DNA from 3 places in the Rhodopseudomonas boonkerdii genome. Region 1 is predicted to be linked to each of the others. Evidence: riboswitches for the same ligand, from Rfam matches in the RefSeq annotation. Region 1 holds a riboswitch; each other region holds the start of a gene.

Region 1 (5,325 bases):
CCATGCGGATAGCGGCCGAGCGCGACGACGTCCCTGGCGACCAGCGGCCAATGCACGGCATGGCCTTGCGGCAGATAGCCGAAACGCTTCGCGCGCTCGCGCAGCGAGAGATCGGCGAGGGCGGTGCCTTCCACGGCGATGTGGCCGCTCGAGGTCTGCAGGCCGGCGAGGGCGCGCAACAATGTCGTCTTGCCGGCGCCGTTCGGGCCGACAAGGGCGACGAGATGCGCCTTGCTCAGCGACAGCGAGACATCCTGCAGCACGCGGCGGCCGGCCAGCGTGACGCTCAGATGGCTCGCGGTGAGCAGCGGAAATGCGCTCATGCGATGCCTCCGCCCAGCGCCCGGCGCTCACGCATGATGAGATAGAGGAAGAACGGCACGCCGATGATGGAGGTGAGCACGCCGACCTTGATATCGGTGGTGGCCGGAATGACGCGCACCGCGATATCGGCGGCGAGCAGCAGCGCGGCGCCGGTGAGCGCGCTCGGGATCAGCAGGCGGGCGGGATCATGGCCGACGATGGGGCGCATCAGATGCGGTGCGACGAGGCCAATGAAGCCGATGGTGCCGGCAACGGCGACAGCGCCTCCGACGCCGAGGGCGACGCCGACGATTACCAGCAGGCGCAGGCGCGACACGTTCACGCCGAGGCTTTGCGCCGTTTCCTCGCCAAGGCTGAGCGCCCGAAAGGCGGAGCGCTGGCTCATCAGGATTGCAGCGCCGGCGATGATGAAGGGCAATGCCAGTGTGACATGGCGGAAGCTGCGGTCTTCCAGCGAGCCGAGCAGCCAGAACGCGATCTCGAGTGCGGCGAAGGGATTGGGCGAGAGATTCATCACCAGTGCCGTTGCGGCGCCGGCGAGACTCGAGATCGCGAGGCCAGCGAGGATCAGCAACAGCAATCCGGCATTGCGGCCGGCAATGGTGAGCAGCACGAAGACCGAGGCAAAGGCCATGGTGATGCCGGCGACCGGCAGCGCCCATGAGCGGACGTCGGCGAGGCCGAGGGAAATCATCAGCACCGCGCCGAACGCCGCCGATTGCGGTGCGCCGAACAATGACGGCGAGGCGAGGGGATTGCGCAGCAAGCCCTGCAACGCCGCGCCTGACAGGCCGAGAATGGCGCCAATGGCGAGCGCGAGGACGGCGCGCGGCAGTCGGATCTCGCGGACGATGATCTGCTGCACATCGCTGGCGCCGCCGAACAGGGCATCGAGCACCGTCAGCGGCGGCAGGTGAACGGGGCCGGTGCCGAGCGACGCCAGCAGCAGGAGAACCACGAGCCCGACGAGCGCCGTGGTGGCGATCGCCGTTCGTCTTGCTGCTGACTGTCCGGTTACCATGTGGCGTTGAATCCCGCATAGAGCGCGGGGCCAGTGGTACCGAAGTTCAGTACTTCCTGGTAGCGCTCATTGAGGATGTTTTCGCCGCGGGCGAACACCTTCCAGTTGGCGTCGAGCTTGTACTCACTATAGAGGTCGACCCGGGTATAGGCATCGACGACGCCGACTTCGTTGGCGCTGCTGTAGCGCTTCGACACGGTGGTGATGCGCGGCTCGATGAGCCAGCGATCGTTCGGCGTGATGGTGACGGCGACGCGCGCGAGGTTTTGCGGACGGCGCGCCAGCGTCAGGCCGGTCGTGAGATCGACGGCGTGCAGGTACGTATAGGCCGCGTTGATCTTCACAAGGCCAGGCAGCACATCGATATTGGCGCCGACTTCGAGGCCGCTGGTCTCGGCGCGAGCGACATTGGTGTAATAGCCGAGCGGGCGCGAAGCATTGCTGACAAAGTTGATGAGATTGTTGAAGTCGTTCGCAAAGCCGGTCACCGACAGAACGAGGCGGCCGTTGAACAGACTCTGGTTGATGCCGGCGTCGTAGCCGAAGCTCGTTTCCGGCGTCAGGTTCAAGTTGCCATAGGTGCTGTCATAGAGCTGGAACAGCGTCGGCGCCTTGGCGCCGGTGCCGGCGCTGGCGCGAAGTTTCGTTCCGGTTTCGGAGATGTTGTAGGCTGCGGTCGCGCGCCATGTTTCGAAGCGCGCGACGTTGACCACGTCATCGACCCGTCCGCCGAGCGTGACGTTCAGCCGCTCGCCGACAGGTACCGACCACAATGCGAAGGCCGAGTTGGTGTCCTGCTGTTTCGCCAGCAGCGGTGTCATCAGGCCTGCGATCGGAAGGACGTTTGTCGAGAAGGTCTGCGCGGTTTCGCTCTGGGTCTTGGCACCGTAGATGAGCGTGCCGAAGCTGCCGAGCTTCAGATTGGCCTGATACTCGGCGCCGAGACTGTTGCCCCAGTAATCGGATATTTTGGCCGTGGTGTTCTGGGGCAGCATGTTGGTTCTGTAGCTGACATCATAGAACGAGCGCTCGGTATGGGTATTCGACACCGTCACATTATGCGTGAGCACGCCCCCGAACGAGTCGATGCTGGCGCGACCATAGATCGTTTGCAGCAGACGATCGGCCGAGGACGGCGTGTCGGGGAATGCGCCCGTCGCCGCATCATAGGCCGCGCGCGTGAAGGATTGCACGGTGCCGGCTTCGAGCCTGATGCCTTCGCCGGCATCGTAACCGATCCGCGCGGAGCCGCCGATGCGGTCCAAACCATCGCTCTCGAGATTCGGAAACTTCGCCTCGATGGACGGAATGCGATAGCCGTAGCGCGAGAATCCGTTGGAGTGCTGGCCGCCGCCGGTAAAGGCATAGGACCATGGACCGTTGGTGCCCGTGACCGATCCCTGCGTCACCACGGTGCCATAGCTGCCGGCTTCGGTGCGGACGTTGAATTGTGCGGGGCCTGAACCCTTCTTGGTGATGATATTGACCACGCCGCCCATGGCGTCGGAGCCGTAGAGTGCGCTTTGCGGGCCGCGCAGCACCTCGATGCGATCGATGGACGAGGGCGCGAACATGGCGAACTCGAAGTCGCCGCTCGCCGCGGTGGGATCGTTGACGCGGATGCCGTCGATCATCACCAGGGTCTGGCCGGGATTGGCGCCGCGCAGGCGGACACTGGCGGTGCCGCCGGGGCCGCCGTTTTCGGAGATATCGAGTCCAGGCACGCTGCGCAGGGCGTCGACCAGCGAACCGGGATTCGAGGTCGCGACGGTTTCGCCCGAGATCACGTTGATGGCGCTGCCGGTCGCGTTCAGCGGCTCCGCCGTGCGACTAGCGGTGACGACGACCTCGGACAGTTGCTGTGTGCTGGATTGCGCCTGCGCCTGGTGTGCAGACATAGCGAGTACCGCTGCACTACCTGCAGCGATCTTGATTCGGATAGACATGAGATTCCTTACCGCCGACCCACCGTCGAACGAGCTGACACATGTCCTCGGCCGGTCTCCTGGCTCGCAGTGGTTTCCAACTCCGCCTTCCCGAGCATGCTCAGTGGCGTCAGGGAGCTGGACGAACTGCTTACAGTTGCGGGGGCAGCTGCGGCATCGGGGGAAGTTCGCCCTAAGGCGGATTCCCCACACCGCATTCCCGTTTCACCTCCTCGCGGAGGCACCGATGACGGAACCTGATTGGCACAGCGCGCCACGCTGCGCAACCGGCTTTGATCGGTTCTAGCTCTTCAATGCCGCGAGCACCTCGTCGGGACGCTCGACCATCATCATGTGACCGGTCGCCGGCAGAATGACCGTGCGGGCATCGGAGAGCGCGGCAGCGAGCGCCTTGCCGGCCTTGGCCGGGGTCATCATGTCCCGCTCGCCGAGGATCAGCGTCACCGGAACCTTGACCTGGGCCGCGGCGGCGAGGGCATTCTGGTAAGTGTTGCAGGCATTCAGATCGGCATAGAGCACGCCGGGCTTGGTCGCCTCCAGCACGCGCTGAGCGCCGGTATGCATCCACAGGCCGGGCGCGAGGCTGCCGCCGAGTTCGGCGCGCATGCCGAGGCCCCAGATCGACACCATGTCGATGGCCGAATGCTGGTTGGCTTCGGCGTCCTTGAGCAGGTCGGGGCCGACGGTCATCGTCGCCGCGGTGCCGAGCAGGTCGAGGCGCGTGACTTTGTCCGGATGACGTGCCGCGGTTTCCAGCGCGATCAGCGAGCCCATGGAATGGCCGATCAGCCGCGCCTGTTTAGCGCCGGCCGCAGCGATCAGCGCCGCAGTCCAGTCAGCGAGATCGCCGATGCTGGTGAGCGCTTCGCCGCCGCTGCGGCCATGGCCGGGCAAATCGGGCGCGAGCACGGCATAGCCATGATGGGCGAACCAGCGCGTATGCAGCGCCCAGGTGGAACTGTCGAAGCCGGCGCCGTGAAGCAGCACCACAACCGGCAATGACGGGTCGAACATGCGTCCGCCATTGGCGACGAAGATGTCGTGACCGTTGACTGTGATCTGCATCGGCTCAACCCTTCTGCGAGAAGCGCAGCGCCTGCGCGAGATCGTCCAAAATATCTTCCGCCGCCTCGATGCCGACCGATAGCCGGATCAGTTCTTCGCCGATGCCGGCGGCTTTCAGTTGCTCGGCATCCATCTGCTGATGGGTGGTGGAAGCCGGATGGATCACCAGCGTCTTGGCGTCGCCGACATTGGCGAGATGGCTGGTGAGCTTCAGTGCCTCGATGAATTTGCGCCCCGCAGGACGTCCGCCCTTGATGCCGAAAGAGATGATCGAGCCGGCGCCGCGGGGCAGCAGCTTCTTTGCCAGCGCGTGATCGGGGTGGTTCTCCAGCGAGGGATGCAGCACCCAGTCGACGGCCTTGTTCGCGGTGAGCGCAGCGAGCACGGCACGCGTATTGGCGACGTGGCGCTCCATGCGGATGCCGAGCGTCTCGACGCCCTGCAGCAGCTGGAAGGCATTGATCGGCGAGAGGCAGGCGCCGAAATCGCGCAAACCTTCGGTGCGCGCGCGCATGATGAAGGCGGCCGTGCCGAACTGTTCGTCGAAGACGATGCCGTGATAGCCGGCATAGGGTTCGGTGAGTTGCGGGAATTTGCCGGAAGCGCGCCAGTCGAAGCGGCCGCCATCGACGAGGACGCCGCCGATGGCAACGCCATGACCACCGATCCACTTCGTCGTGGAGTTCATCACGATATCGGCGCCGAGATCGATCGGGCGCGACAGGAACGGCGTTGCAAAGGTGTTGTCGATCAGCAGCGGGATCTTTGCGGCATGCGCGATCTCGGCGACGGCGGGAATGTCGAGCACTTCGAGGCCGGGATTGCCGATGGTCTCGCCGATCACGAGTTTGGTGTTCGGCTTGATCGCGGCCTTGAACGCATCGAGATCGCGCGGCTTCACGAATGTCGTGGTGATGCCGAAGCGCGGCAGCGTATGCGCCAGCAGGTTGATGGTGCCGCCATAGAGCG
Region 2 (5,325 bases), 2.8 Mb from region 1:
TTCGAGATAGGCGCAGACTGCGCCCTTGCGCTTGCCGCCCTGATTGACGGCGATAGCCGTGTCGTTGGCGACCTTCAGGAAGGGCACCACACCCTGGCTTTCGCCATTGGTGCCCTTGATGTGCGCGCCGAGACCGCGCACGCGGGTCCAGTCGTTGCCAAGGCCGCCGGAATATTTCGCCAGCAGCGCATTGTCCTTCACCGACTTGAAGATGCCATCGAGATCGTCGGCGACAGTGGTGAGAAAGCAGGACGACAGCTGCGGGCGCAGCGTGCCGGAATTGAACAGCGTCGGCGTAGATGCCATGAAATCGAAGGATGAGAGCAGATTATAGAACTCGATCGCGCGCGCTTCGCGGTCGATCTCGCGCAGCGCAAGGCCCATGGCGACACGCATGAAGAAAGCCTGCGGCAGTTCGATGCGATGGCCCTGTACATGCAGGAAATAGCGATCGTAGAGCGTTTGCAGCCCGAGAAACTGGAACTGAAGATCGCGCTCCGGCTTCAGCGCCGCGGCAATCTTCTTGAGATCGAAGCGCGCGAGTTCAGGATCGAGCAGCTCGGCTTCGATGCCGACCTTCACATAGGCGCCGAAATATTCGGCATAACGCGTGCTCATATCGGCTTGCGAGGCCGAGCTCCGCACGCCATGCACATAAGACAGCACTTCGGTGCGCAGCTTGTCGAGCAGCAGACGCGCGCTCACATAGGTGTAGTTCGGCTCCTGCTCAACCAGAGTGCGCGCAGCCATAATGCCGGCCAACGCAAGCTCGTCGAGCGTGATGCCGTCGTACAGATTGCGCTTGGTTTCCTCGAGCACCGGCGCCGGATCGACACCGTCGAGGCCGCTACAGGCTTCGTTCACGATCAGCGCAATACGCGCCGCGTCCAGCAGCACGCGGCTGCCGTCGGCGAGCGTAACGTGAAGCGCAGGCATGTTCGGTACCGGGACGGACTGCACAGCTGTCTCCTCCGCCCGGCGGCGGGCGCGCTCCTCGCGGTACAGCACATAGGCACGCGCGACCTTGTGATGCTCGCTCCGCATCAGTGCGAGTTCGACCTGGTCCTGCACATCTTCGATATGGAAGGTGCGGCCCTCACCGATCCTGCGCGTCAGCGCGGCCACGACTTCGCCGGTGAGTTGCTCCACCGCTTCATGGACACGGCGCGACGCCGCCGCCGTGTTGCCCTCGACGGCGAGGAAAGCCTTGGTCATCGCCACCGAAATCTTGCCCGCATCGAAGGGCGAGACAGTGCCGTTGCGGCGGATGATCTGCATCGCCGGCTCGCGCGCGGGGACGATATTGGATTCGGCAGACAAAGAAGCGAGCACGACCGGATCGTGGCCGTTGGAGAGAGCGTGGGACATGGAAGGCATCGGCAGGACCCCGTGAGATGCATGTAGCTGTGGGGGCTGGGGCCGATGGTGCGTGCATCATGCCAGGCGAACGCGCGGCAAAGCCTGCAAGCGACCGCTGGGACACCCCGCCCATGGACGTTTCTGGTGTCACGGCAGGTCTCCTGGCTCGCAGGTCACGGCTTGCTTCGGTCTTCCCGGGGCAAAAGCCCCAGTGACGCGGTCGAAACAAACTCTCTGCTTACAGTTGCGGGGGCAGCGCCGGCCTTGCTCCCATTGGAACGCACCAGCTTCCCTCTTAGCCACCAAGTCTTGCGACAGGATGGACCGTAACGCCTACATTTGGTGTGAGCCGCCATGACGTGTCAAGCCGCCAAGGGCGTCGTACACGAAGAAATCAGCCGGGACCGCCAGTGCCGTGGGCAACCCCGGACGATTCGAAGGGTCTCGCATCCCCGGATCCGGCTCGATACGAATTGCCAATGCGGGCGGCGATCAAGCAGCCGACCAGGAGCGACGCCCCCAGTCCGGTCGGTGCCGCGCCCAAGAACTGATAAGCGACAAGCAGGACGATCGCGAGGCCAAGCACCGGCAATTCGTGGCGGAGAAAGCCCTCCGACAAGCCCACCCGGACGATGAAGCCGATGGCGATGGCGAGCACCATCACGTCGTAGAGAAACAGATAGGGCGTCGCCAGCACCGCGCCGACGGCCAGGGCTGCCGCCTTCCATTCATAACGTTCATTGCTGCGCCAAAGCCGGATCAGCGACACCGCGACGGCGGCGACGAGCATCCAGTGCAGCGTCCATGCCAGCGTTTCGCTGCCGTCGAAATAGCGCACCAATGCGAACAAGCTCTGCATCTTGCCCCATGGCGCGCGTCCCTCGACAAGAAAGGCCTGTGAGAACATCGGCATCCATTTGAAGAAGGCCTGCCAGCTCTCGGTGCCGAAGGCGAGCCATGACAGGAGAACCAGCGCAATGGTGGTGACGGCGGCAGGGACGAAAACACGCCACTGCGCGGCAGCGATCAACACCAGCGGAAACAACACGCCGTACTGCGGCTTGTAGCTGAGCAGGCCGAGGCAGATGCCGGCAAGGACCGGCCGCGTCGGCAGCAGCACCAGCATGCCACCGATCAGCGCCGCAGTGAGAAAACCGTTCTGTCCGACCAGCACATTGGTGAAGACGACAGGGAATCCGAGCGCGAGCAACAGCCCGAACGGACGACCGACGATCGCGCGCATGGCGACGAGATAGGGAATGGCGCTGACACACGCCCATCCGATGAAGGCGACGGGATATGACAGCTTCGCGAGTATTGCCGCAATGAACAGGAAGGGCGGCGGATAGTGCCAGGCAAAATTGCCGGGATAGGTCCGGCCAAGCACGGCGACCTGGATCTTCTTCTGAATGTCCCAGTCATAGGCCCAGGCCGGATGACCTTCGAGCGCCAGCCGGCCTGCGGACCAGACATTCACGAAGTCGGTTGGCGAGCCAAGCCCGTTGTCTTCGAAGATCCAGCCGCGCCCGTAATAGAGCGGGAAGAAGACGATCTGCAGGATCGCGAGAACCGCGCACATCGTCACCAGCGCCGGCGGAACCTGTCCGCGGCCGGGAGGCGTCAGATGCAACGGCGTCGTCATGAGGTCCCCGCGACGGGTGAAATACGCAGGCGACAGTGCCGGTGGAAGTTTGAGGAAGGTTTAAGTGAACCGCATTACCCGGAAACGAAAAACGCGGCCTTTTGACCGCATTTCGTAGTTCGGTGAGGCGAGCGTTACGGCTGCGGCTCGCGTCCGGATCGGAATCTGGACGCGAGCGCGACTTGCCGAGGAGCGGCACTGCAGACCTACGCAGACCCGACAGCTCCAACACCGAATCGCGGTTCAGCCTTCTGCCGTTCAGTAATTTTCAACAGCCACTGGGCATGCCGTACTTCGGCGAAGTGACGTCAAGCTTTGCAGCCTCTGTGCTAGTTTCCGGACTGCAGCTCTCCAAAACGCTCCCACTGCTTGCCGGTAAAGCGCATGAACTGCATCTGCTCGACCGGCAGATGATCGACCGGGCTGGTGTTGATCTTGATGCCGGGCAGCAACATCGATAGCTCGAGATTCTTGATATTGAACGCCTGCTTGAGAATGTTCTCAGTACTCAGATCATCACCGCATGCCCTCAGCACGTGTTCAAGCGCCATGCCGTTGTTGAAGCCGTTGACAAAATTCTGATCGCGGACATCGCCGTCCGGCATATACTTGGCCATGAAAGCCCGCCATTCCTGCGCACCCGGATCGTCTTTCCAGGCCGGATCCATTGGATCCTTGACATAGGCCGATGAGATAATGCCGATCCCGGCATCGAGGCCGGCTGGCTCCATCACTGTCGAAATCCAGACCGAGACGTTGGTGAGAAACGTGAGCGGCTTCCAGCTGATCTCATGAGCTTTTCGGATTGCCTGCGCGGCGAATTTCGGCGTCGCGGCGATGATAAGCGTATCGGCACCGGACGCCTTGAGTTTAACAATCTGCGAGTCAATCGTCGGATCTGTAATCTCATAGGTCGCGGCTGTTACCCGCTGATCGTACTTGTCACCGAGTACATCCTTGAGACCGGCGAGATAATCGCGGCCAAAGTCGTCATTCTGCGAGAGGATAGCGAACTTCGCTTCGGGATTTTTCATCAGCGCGTAGCGCGCATATAGCCGCGCCTCGTAACGGAATGGCGCCATCACTCCCATTGTCGCTTGAGGATATTGTGCAATGTCGCCGAACTTCGACGCGCCGGAGGCTATGAATAGTTGCGGGATCTTCTTGCCCTGCAGATATTTGGCAATCGCGGTGTTGTGCGCGGTACCCATGGTGGAGAAGATCAGCGCGACTTCGTCGTTTTCCACCAGTCGCCGCGTTTGCTCCACCGTCTTCGGCGGTACGTAGCTATCGTCGAGTGATATCAGGTTGACCTTGCGGCCGTTGATGCCGCCGCGGTCGTTGACCATCTTGAAATAAGCAACTTCGCCCTTGCCCAAGACACCGAAAGCAGAGACCGGACCGCTATAAGGCATGGTCTGGCCAATCCTGATTTCAGTTGCTGTCACCCCGGGATAATTCTGCGCGAAACAAGGCGTCGCAACAGTGACAATGGCCGCGAACGCGAAGATTTTGGATCCGAACTTCAGTCGCATGTGATGTCCCCTCCGGTTCTTTTGATGACGCCGCGTTGAGCGGTCTGGATCAGCCAAGCCTCCTTGTTGGAAGTCTTGCGCAGGCGATCCGGCAGCAATCTTAAGGCTGCCCACCAACTTGGCAACATAAAATATATTTTTCTTAGAAAGTAGATTTTATAGACGCTCTCGCTTACGATTCCAAACGCTTCGGGAGCCTTTCATGTCCACCAGCGCCACTCATACGATTTACGAACGGTTGCGCTCCGATCTGCTGACAGGCCGGCGGCGACCGGACGAGCGGCTCAAAATAAATGAACTTGGCCTCGCCTTTCAGGTCAGCATCGGTGCCGTCCGCGAGGCCTTGTCGCGACTGACGTCAGAAGGCCTCGTCATTGCCGAGCCACAACGCGGCTTTCGCGTTGCGCCAGTCTCTCTGGCCGACCTCCGGGATCTGACGATGGTGCGCACTGAGATTGAGGTACGATGTCTGCGGCGCGCCATCGCATGCGGTGACGCCGCCTGGGAGGCGGCCATCATCGCCAGCCATCATCGGCTTGTTCGCACCGAACTGCATCCGAAGGACGGACGACCTGGTTTCAGCGATGGCTGGCTCGCTGCTCATGCTGATTTTCACAGGATGCTGACCAGCGCCTGCGACAGTCCATGGTCGCTCAAGTTGCGCGAGATGCTGTTCACGCAAAGCGAGCGCTACCGCGATCTGGCACTGATAGCTGACAAAGGGGAACGCGACGTGCAGCGCGAGCACCGCGAACTCATGGAAGCCGTGCTGGCCCGTGACGTCGATCT
Region 3 (5,325 bases), 1.5 Mb from region 1:
GCAGACCGAGACGGCGATCGAACTTGCCGACGCGCTGTTCTTCGTCATCGATGCGCGCATGGGCCTGACGCCGAACGACCGCGCCTTCGCCGATTTCGCGCGCCGTGCCAACAAGCCGGTGCTGCTGCTCGCCAACAAGAGCGAGGGCAAGCATGGCGAGATCGGCGCCATGGAGAGCTATGCGCTCGGCCTCGGCGATCCCATCCAGATCTCCGCCGAACATGGCGAGGGCATGGGCGAGCTCTATGACGAACTCGCCAAGCTTCTCCCGGAGCCGGTGGAAGAGGAAGAAGAGGAGACGATTGCGGAAGAGTGGAGCGACGAAGAGATCGCGTCACGCCCGATCCGTGTCGCCATTGTCGGCCGCCCGAATGCCGGCAAGTCCACCACGATCAATCATCTGCTTGGCGAGGAGCGTCTGCTGACTTCGCCGGAGGCTGGCACCACGCGCGACAGCATCTCCGTCGAGGTCGACTACAAGGGCCGCAATTTCCGCATTTTCGATACGGCCGGACTTCGCCGCCGCTCGCGCATCGAGGAGAAGCTGGAAAAACTCTCCGTCGCCGACGCGCTGCGCGCGGTGCGCTTTGCCGAAGTCGTCGTGATGATGATGGACTCGCAGAACAAGTTCGAGGAACAGGATCTGCGCATCACCGACCTCGTCGAGCGCGAGGGCCGCGCTTTGGTGCTCGCGGTCAACAAGTGGGATCTCGTCGAGAAGCGCGGTGGCATGATCGGCCAGTTGCGCACCGAGGCGGATCACTGGCTGCCGCAGATCAAGGGCGTGCCGATCGTCGCGATCTCCGGCCTGATGGGTGAGGGCATCGATCGCCTGATGGCGGCGATCCAGGAGGCCTACAAGATCTGGAATCGCCGCATTCCGACCGCCGCGCTGAACCGCTGGTTCGAGGATGCGATCTCGACCAATCCGCCGCCGGCGGTGTCGGGACGGCGCCTGAAGTTGAATTACATCACGCAGACGAAGGCGCGTCCGCCGAGCTTCGTGGTGTTCTGCTCGCGCGCCGACGCCGTGCCCGAGAGCTATCTGCGCTATCTCACCAACAGCATGCGGCAGGCGTTCGATCTGCCGGGCACGCCGGTGCGCATCACCTTGCGCGAGAAAGCGAACCCGTTCGCGCACAAGCGCAAGCGGCCGAACTGAGAATGAAGCGCGGATGAGCGTAGGCCGCCGAGCGGATTAGCGAAGCGCAATCCGCCTGGCGGCCGTCAGCACTTTGCGCCTGCGTTCAATTCATCCTACGCCCGGAAGCCAGCGCCGTTCGCATCTCACGCGCCGCCGCCACCATATTCACCAGCGCCGGTTTCACTTCCTCCCATTTGCGGGTCTTCAAGCCGCAGTCCGGATTGATCCAGAGCTGGTCATCGGTGAGGCGCTGACGTGCGAGCGTGAGGAGTTCGGTCATCTCGCCGATCTCGGGCACGCGCGGGGAATGGATATCGTAAACGCCCGGTCCGATCTCGTTCGGATATTTGTAGCTCCTGAATGCATCGAGTAGCTCCATCTTCGAGCGTGACGTCTCGATCGATATGACGTCCGCATCCATGGCGCCGATGGCATCGATAATGTCGTTGAATTCTGAATAGCACATATGGGTGTGGACCTGGGTTTTGTCCTGTACGCCCGACGACGAGATACGGAAGCTATCCACGGCCCAGTCGAGATAGGTCTTCCACTGCGACTTGCGTAGCGGCAGGCCTTCGCGAAGTGCAGCTTCGTCGATCTGGATCATTCCGGCACCGGCTTCTTCGAGATCGATCACTTCGTCGCGGATGGCGAAGGCGATCTGTCGGCAGGCGACGCTACGTGGCACGTCGTCGCGGACGAACGACCAGTTGAGGATGGTTACCGGGCCGGTGAGCATCGCCTTCATCGGTTTCGCGGTCAGCGACTGTGCGTAGCGCCACCAGCCGACGGTCATCGATGTCGGGCGCGACACGTCGCCAAACAGGATCGGCGGGCGCACGTAGCGCGAACCGTAGGACTGCACCCAGGCGTGTTTGGTGAAGGCGAAGCCGGTAAGCTGTTCGCCGAAATACTGCACCATGTCGTTGCGCTCGAATTCACCGTGTACGAGCACATCGAGGCCGATCTCCTCTTGCCAGCGTATGGCCTCGGCCGTCTCGGCGCGCAGGAATTTCTCGTATGTATCCAGCGTGATGTCGCCGCGTGTGAAGGACGCGCGGGCATTGCGCACTGTCGCGGTCTGCGGAAACGAGCCGATGGTCGTGGTGGGAAAGCGCGGCAGGTCGAATGCCTTGCGCTGGATCTCCGCGCGCTGTGCGAAGGGAGATTGCCGGTTGTGACGGACGCTGGCCAAGCCTGACATTCGCCGAGCAACCGCATCGTTGTGAATCTTAGGCGACGTGTCGCGGGAAATCACCGCGCTGTCGGAGGCGGAGAGGGCATCGGCCACGCTGGCCCGTCCCTGTGACAACGCTTTGCCCAGGGTTGCCAGCTCGGCCATCTTCTGCACCGAGAAAGCGAGCCATGTCTTCACGTCCGGATCGAGATCGGTTTCGAGCGCGAGATCGATCGGCACGTGAAGCAGCGAACAGGACGGCGCGATCTGCACGCGGTGAGTGCCCATCTGCTTCACCACGGGTGTGATGCGGTCGAGCGTTCCGGACAGGTCGGTGCGCCAGACATTACGGCCGTCGACCACACCGAGCGAGAGCACGAGGTCAGGCCGGATGCGCGACGCGATCGGTGCGAGCTGGTCGGGACCGCGCTTGAGATCGATATGCAAGCCGGCGACCGGCAGTGCGAGTGCGGTGTCGAGATTGTCGCCGACCTCGCCGAAATAGGTGGCGAGCATGATCTTCAGTTCCGGCACTGCGGCGCTGATGCCAGCATAGGCACGCTTCAGCGCGTCACGGGTGGCCTCGTCGAGATCGAGCACGAGGCAGGGCTCGTCGATCTGCACCCAGTCGGCGCCGCGCTGCGCCAGCTCGCGCAGCAGTTCGACATAGACCGGAAGCAACCTGTCGAGCAGCGACAGCGGATCGAAGCCCGCATCATGGCTCTTGCCGAGTTTGAGAAACGTTACGGGGCCGACAAGGACAGGGCGGGTGTGATAGCCGAGCGCTTTCGCTTCCTCGAATTCCGCGATCGGCTTGCGCGACGACAGCGCGAAGGTCTGATCCTTGGAAAATTCCGGCACCATGTAGTGATAGTTGGTGTCGAACCACTTGGTCATTTCCTGCGCCACCACGCTTCGGCCGTGATGGGCGTGACCGCAGCTCGTATCATGCGCATCGCCCTGGGCGCCGCGCGCCATGGCAAAATAAGTGGCGAGCGGCACCGGGCCGGACTCCCAGCCATAGACGGCGGGGATGGCGCCGACCATCACGCTGGTGTCGAGCACCTGATCGTAAAGGGAAAAGTCGTTGGACGGGATGACCGTGATGCCGAGCGCATGCTGACGCGCCCAGTTGGCCGTGCGCAAGGCGGCGGCGGTCTGCAGCAGATCACGTTCGCTGGTTTTCCCGGCCCAGAAGCTTTCGAGGGCCAATTTCAACTCGCGCCGGGGACCGATCCGCGGCGTACCGAGCGTTGCAACAGGTAGTGAGGAAGAAGAGAGAGACATAACTTTAACCCCATGATTGGGGGCAAAGGCATGGCGGACGCAGGCATGATCTGCCGCGGGCTGCGGCAGCTGCTTGGCGACACACCGGGACACCCCGCCCGTGGACGTACATTTTGCCGGGGCAGGTCTCCTGGCTCGCGGGTCATAGCTGGCGTCCGGCCTTCCCGAAGCTTGCGCTTCAGTGACACTGATGGACGCTGGCTCACCGCTTACAGTTGCGGGGGCAGCGCCGGCATTGCGGTGGACCAATTTGGCTCACTGCGCACCGGCTTCCCTCTTAGCTCCAGGCTGCATGGCAACCCGGAGACCTCGACACCGTGACTTAAGGGGAGCGATCTCGTTTCGTCAATCTGTGGGCTGGGTGGTGGGCAGGGTGTCAATCGCCTATCGCGGCGGAAACGGTGGGCAGACGCCCGCGCGATCCGCGTCCTCATGTTCACGCATAAGCGGAAGCAGCCGAACTGAAGTATTTTTGAGCTTAATAGAACCGTGTCCCGAGCGCGCTGCAGCGCAGGCGATGCGGAGCATCGCCGACAACGCTGCTGCGCAGAACCGGGACCGTGCAAAGCTCCGCATTTGTGATGGTCCCGGCTCTGGATGCCTGCGAAGCTTCGCAGCGTGACTACCGGCTGGCTTCGGCGACGGATGAGGGCTGGGTCGGCGCTCCCTTGTCAGCCATGTTCGGCGGCAAACCGAGACCGCCACCGACCACACCGGCAAGGCCGGGAAAGCGACCATAGCTCTCGCAGGCCGTGTATTTCGGCGCACCGCCCATACGCGTTCGGATCGTTTCGATCGTCGGAAGCTGCGGTACGCCACCGAACGGCGTGGCGCCGGTCACCAGCAGTTTGGCGAAATCTGCGCCGAATTCCGCGGCAAGATCGTAGGCGTCGCCTTCGTTCGACATGCGGGCCTGGGTGAGCGAACTGGCGCCGCGGGCCCAGACCATGGCGGCCTTCTGCGCTCCTTCCGGTCCGATCGCCTCGGCCTCGACCGAGAGGCTGCCGAGCCCGACCGGCAGCCGCGGGACAGGCACAGGCACGCCGGGCAGAGCGATGGTCTTGGCAAGCTGCGCGACCCTGCTGGCGCCCGCCGCGGTGACGTCCGTCGGCGTCGCATGGGTGACGACGGCTTGCACGGTCAGGTCGGCTGGCTCCGCGGGCGCAACGATCGTGAACCGCTCCGCGAGCCGGTCGCACAGTTCGCGATTGATGGCATTGGCGACGAGACTGCGTTCGTCGTCCTTGAAGCCGCGATAGGCACGGGGCGCGAAACGCGTCTCTGCGATCTTGACGGTCCGCGCCGCCAGCACCTCGTCCTTGCTGACGCGAAGCAGGGACTTCGTGACCGTGCCATTTGAAGGAGTGAGGTTCGTATAGTCGCGCAGGGCGCCGGACATCTCCAGAGGCGCAGCCGCGCAGCCGGCCGTGAGCAGCGCCAAGGCTGCAACCCCTATCCATCTCACCGTCGTCCCCTCGATGAACTGCCGTGACAGGCTCCCCTGAACCATCATCGACTGTGCCGATGGTGTCGGGTGAAAAGGGGCGTAATTAGGGTCGGTAGTTTGCGCAATGTTACGGGGAGCTGTCAGCCGGGCGGTGATGGTGATCGTCGCGCTCAATTCACTTTACATACTCGTGCTCGCAGCCGTAGGCGGATGAGCGAAGCGTCATCCGCCAGCGATTTCATTGTTGAAACTCCGCGGCGGATGATGGCT

The links. Region 1 has a riboswitch for cobalamin ahead of E0H22_RS19035 (TonB-dependent receptor plug domain-containing protein). Riboswitches for the same ligand answer to the same signal wherever they lie in the genome.
Region 2: linked by a shared signal. The riboswitch ahead of E0H22_RS06400 (ribonucleoside-diphosphate reductase subunit alpha) and the one ahead of E0H22_RS19035 (TonB-dependent receptor plug domain-containing protein) in region 1 are both predicted to bind cobalamin.
Region 3: linked by a shared signal. The riboswitch ahead of metE (5-methyltetrahydropteroyltriglutamate--homocysteine S-methyltransferase) and the one ahead of E0H22_RS19035 (TonB-dependent receptor plug domain-containing protein) in region 1 are both predicted to bind cobalamin.

The regions. Positions count from the first base shown of each region.
Region 1 is NZ_CP036537.1:4,126,762-4,132,086, reverse strand. It holds gene E0H22_RS19045 (ABC transporter ATP-binding protein) at 1-323, opposite strand, end outside; gene E0H22_RS19040 (FecCD family ABC transporter permease) at 320-1,345, opposite strand; gene E0H22_RS19035 (TonB-dependent receptor plug domain-containing protein) at 1,339-3,243, opposite strand; cobalamin riboswitch at 3,324-3,534, opposite strand; gene E0H22_RS19030 (alpha/beta fold hydrolase) at 3,574-4,356, opposite strand; gene E0H22_RS19025 (O-acetylhomoserine aminocarboxypropyltransferase) at 4,361-5,325, opposite strand, start outside.
Region 2 is NZ_CP036537.1:1,371,178-1,376,502, reverse strand. It holds gene E0H22_RS06400 (ribonucleoside-diphosphate reductase subunit alpha) at 1-1,368, opposite strand, end outside; cobalamin riboswitch at 1,494-1,703, opposite strand; gene E0H22_RS06395 (glycosyltransferase family 87 protein) at 1,754-3,001, opposite strand; gene E0H22_RS06390 (ABC transporter substrate-binding protein) at 3,331-4,536, opposite strand; gene E0H22_RS06385 (GntR family transcriptional regulator) at 4,739-5,325, shown strand, end outside.
Region 3 is NZ_CP036537.1:2,621,290-2,626,614, forward strand. It holds gene der (ribosome biogenesis GTPase Der) at 1-1,162, shown strand, start outside; gene metE (5-methyltetrahydropteroyltriglutamate--homocysteine S-methyltransferase) at 1,248-3,608, opposite strand; cobalamin riboswitch at 3,712-3,935, opposite strand; gene E0H22_RS12165 (DUF3313 domain-containing protein) at 4,231-5,121, opposite strand.